Regions from separate parts of the Neobacillus sp. Soil_C_43 genome, predicted to be linked through region 1. Evidence: riboswitches for the same ligand, from Rfam matches in the RefSeq annotation. Region 1 holds a riboswitch; the other holds the start of a gene.
The links. A riboswitch is a leader RNA that binds a small molecule or an ion and turns the genes downstream of it on or off. The one in region 1 is predicted to bind lysine.
Positions count from the first base shown of each region.

Region 1 (2,203 bases):
ATAGGGCAGTTTTACCATCCTTTTCACTAATTACTTTAACTTCAACCATGTCGCCTACTTTTAGATGGTCATTAATATCTTTTACATAGCTTTCTGCAACCTCGCTAATATGCACTAGACCTGTTGTACCTCCAGGTAATTCGACGAATGCTCCAAAATTAGTGATTCCTGTTACTTTTCCTTGGACTTTGCTGCCTACTTCAACTGACATGAAATCTTTTTCCCCCTCAATAGTGTTAAAACTACTTAATTATAACAAATTCTCAAGGGAAATAGAATCAATCGAAGAGGTTTTTCTAACTTTTTTTTGACTTTTCTTCTCTACTAACAGTGTACCTTTAGTAAATTGATTGGGAGGCTCTTTTGTAATGTCTGTTGTTCTCCATCCGTTAATGGGACAAGAGGTAAACGGACACCACCCACTGGAACACCAATCATTTTTAATGCTGCTTTTACTGGTGTTGGACTTGGTGCAGCAAACAATGCTTTTATTATTGGAAGGAGGTTACGATGTGCTGCTGCGGCTTCCTTTAGATCACCATTCTTAAAGTTATTGATCATTGTCTGCATTTCATTTCCAATGATATGGGATGCAACAGAGACCACTCCTGTTCCACCAATCGCTAAAACAGGTAAAGTCAATCCATCGTCTCCACTATAAAGTGTAAAGTCACTAGGAGTTTGGCTGATGATGTCGGCCATTGCATCAAGGTTCCCACTTGCTTCTTTGACAGCAACTATATTATTAATCTTTGATAAAGAGACGATTGTTTCGACAGTTAAATTAATTACACTTCGTCCTGGGATATTATATAGCATAACTGGTAATGTGGTTGATTCGGCGATTGCTTTAAAGTGTTGAAATAATCCTTCTTGAGATGGTTTATTGTAGTAGGGAGCAACCAGCATAATTCCATCCACTCCAGCATTCTCAGCTTGCTTTGTTAAGCCAATAGAGGCTCTAGTATTATTGGAACCTGTTCCTGCAATGACAGGAACTCTGCTATCAACCACATCTACTACAAATTTAAATAAGTCCACTTTTTCTTCAGTTGTTAATGTGGGAGATTCACCTGTAGTTCCAGCAATTACCAATCCATCAGAACCATTTGCGATTAAATAATTTATGAGTTCTTTTGTTGCAATATAATCAATTTCTCCTTGTTGATCAAATGGCGTAACCATCGCGGTTAAAACTTGGCCAAAATTCATCATTCTCACCCTTTATATAGTTTTTTAGAATTATAACGGAGAAGGCACCTTAATAGTCAACGCAAAAAAGCAGCAACGAGGGTTCGCTGCTGCACTAGAAACATGATTAAATAATTGTTCCCATGCGTGAGATAGCCCTCCATATAGTTTCCTATATGACAGTTCTGTATTTATTCAATAGCAGAACCAGCTTCAAGATTTATGAGATTCTTTCCGCTTCGGCAAATTCCCCTTTTCACAATGGTCATTGGATCTCATTCTCCTCGAATTGTGTACTCATGGTTTTTGCGCCTCTATCCTCACTTCAAATGGTATTGAAGTAAGAAATATTTAAATGACTGTTACTATAACAGAATTTCTATTATTATACAAGGAATTTGGAAGAAAAAAGAAAAGAAGCCAAGGCGGGAAGTGCAATAATTCCATATTTATCTAAAAATGTTATATTATAGTGAAAAGCATTAAAATAAAGAGGTGGTTTTGATAGTGCAACTAATTTCTCACAAAATGAATGAACAATATGCTAAAGACGTATTAGGTTGGAAATATAACCATCCATATGATTTTTATAATAATGAATTAACTAATGAATCCCTACAAGAACTATTGAATGGCAGTTATTATGCTGTAGTTAACGCTGAAAAAAATTTAATAGGGTTTTTTTGTGTCGGAGAGTCTGCCCAGGTTCCGACAGGTCAGCAGATTGGAGCCTATGTTGATGGTTTTATTGATTTTGGACTTGGAATGCATCCCGGAGAAACCGGAAAAGGGAATGGTTATGAATACTGTACATTTATCCTTGACTTGATTAAAGAAAAATATAAGAACTTTCCTATCCGTTTAACTGTGGCCAATTTTAATAAGAGGGCCATTCATCTTTATGAAAAAATGGGATTTGTTAAGAGTAAAGAATTTAATTCAAATAATTGTTCTTTTTCAACAATGATTAAAAGATGAGACTTTGAATATAAAAAAGAAGCTTGAGGATGGT
Region 1 is NZ_JBDGJV010000026.1:44,248-46,450, reverse strand. Features, by position in the region: gene AC3A54_RS23665 (S1 domain-containing RNA-binding protein) at 1-211, opposite strand, end outside; gene dapA (4-hydroxy-tetrahydrodipicolinate synthase) at 325-1,212, opposite strand; lysine riboswitch at 1,337-1,516, opposite strand; gene AC3A54_RS23655 (GNAT family N-acetyltransferase) at 1,699-2,169, shown strand.

Region 2 (2,203 bases), on a different contig from region 1:
GCTTTTCTGAATCGATAGTGACAAATTGCAATTCCAAGCCAAGCGATAAAGCCGGACATGCCTGAAGCATTTAATAACCAGACATAAACCGTGCCATCTCCGAAGAAAGAGGCAAGAAAAGCCAAAGTACCGACTAAAGTTGTTGCAAATAGAGCATTGACAGGTACACCATTTTTATTTAGTTTCCCTAGAAACTTGGGAGCTTTTCCTTCACGTGCTAAGTCCCAGAGCATTCGGGTAGAAGCGTACATACCAGAATTACCGGCAGATAAAACTGCTGTTAAGATAACCGCGTTCATTACTGAAGCAGCAAAAGCAATTCCAGCCTTTTGAAAGACAAGAGTAAAGGGACTAACCGTAACATCACCATTCGCTAAATTTGCATTTGTAAAAGGAATTAGAAGTCCGATTACTAAAATAGCTAGTACATAAAATAAAAGAATTCGCCAAAATACTTGTTTCACTGCTCGTGGAATAGCTTTCCTTGGATCTTCCGTCTCACCAGCAGCAACACCTAAAAGCTCTGTTCCTTGGAAGGAGAATCCAGCTGCCATAAAAATTCCCAGCATTGCCATAAAACCGCCATGGAAAGGAGCATCACCAACTGTGAAATTTTTGAAGCCGATTGCCTCATCTCCCATGATACCGAAAATCATTAGTGTACCAATTATGATAAAGACAATAACCGTTACTACCTTTATTAAGGAAAACCAGTATTCTGCTTCACCAAATCCTTTAACAGAAAGATAATTTAATAGGAACATAATGACTAAAAAGATTCCACTCCAAATGAAGGATGGTGTTTGTGGGAACCAAAATTTCATGATCATCGTAACAGCTGCTAACTCGGCTGCAATGGTAATTGCCCAGTTATACCAGTAATTCCAACCTAGTGCAAAACCTAAGGAAGGATCGACGAATTTAGTTGCATACGTACTAAAGCTTCCAGCAACGGGCATATAGGCTCCCATCTCTGCTAACCCCTGCATCAAAAAGTAAACCATTAGACCAATAATAATATAGGAGAGAATAGCTCCGCCTGGTCCTGCAGAATGTATGGCCCCGCCACTGGCAAGGAATAAACCTGTACCAATTGTTCCTCCAAGAGAAATCATGGTAAGGTGACGAGATTTAAGGCTTCGTCTTAACTCTGAGGGTTCTTTTTTAGGTGATAAATCACCATTATATTCATTTTCTTTTAATACTTTTGCTGTTTGCATTATCTTTACTCCTTTTTTGTTTTCTTTCTTTTTTCGAGAAGGAGTTTGGAATAAAAAATGCCATCGAAGTAGAATCGATGGCATTATCAATACCCCGCATCATACCTTCCGAAAGATAGCTCAACACGAATGGCTGGTAGGTCCAATTCGTGACAGTTCTGTTCCTATTTGGAGACAGCCCCAGCATGCATTGTCAGAGAGTAAAGCACACTTCGGCAGTTTTTCCTTTCAAACGGGGTCAAAAATGTCTCTGCATCTCATCCGCTTTACTAATAAAAACCGCGACCTCTACCTCATCGGTTTGATGAGGATTTAGCTTATGAAATTAATATATTTCTAAAGTATAAATAATATTGTACATTTGTCAATATGTTTTTCTTGAATAACTTTTTTACTCATTCAACCTAACCGTAATTGACAGATAATTAAATCTTTTGGAAAAAAACTATTAAATTTACTTTAAAAATGATAATCGGTATTATTTTTAAGTATAATGATGGCAGGTATTCGGAGGTATTTTCCATGCGGATTTTTGGGATTATTACGGGATCACTAATTGTTGTACTAGCATTTAACCTTTTTTTAATACCTCACGAAGTGTTAAGCAGTGGACTGAGTGGTATTTCCATGATATTAGGTATGGTTACTCCACTAAATACTGGATTAGCAAATTTCCTTTTGAATTTTCCGTTACTGGTTATTGGGTACAAAATGTTAGGCAAAAAATTTATTATGAACTCGATCTTTTCAGTGCTTATTATATCAGTTGGGCTCTATGTAATACCTGTCTATGAAATTGCAAATGATAGGATATTGTCCTCCATTTTTGGCGGCGCTTTAACAGGTCTTGGGGTGGGTATTGTCTTCCGAAGTTCTGGTTCTACAGGTGGCTTTGATATTATTGGTATGATCGTTTCGAGAAAAAAGGACTTTCCAATAGGTACACTTTTATCAGGTATGAACGCAGTTGTTATTTTGATAAG
Region 2 is NZ_JBDGJV010000001.1:11,290-13,492, reverse strand. Features, by position in the region: gene AC3A54_RS00075 (amino acid permease) at 1-1,220, opposite strand, end outside; lysine riboswitch at 1,329-1,519, opposite strand; gene AC3A54_RS00070 (YitT family protein) at 1,743-2,203, shown strand, end outside.
Region 2: linked by a shared signal. The riboswitch ahead of AC3A54_RS00075 (amino acid permease) and the one ahead of dapA (4-hydroxy-tetrahydrodipicolinate synthase) in region 1 are both predicted to bind lysine.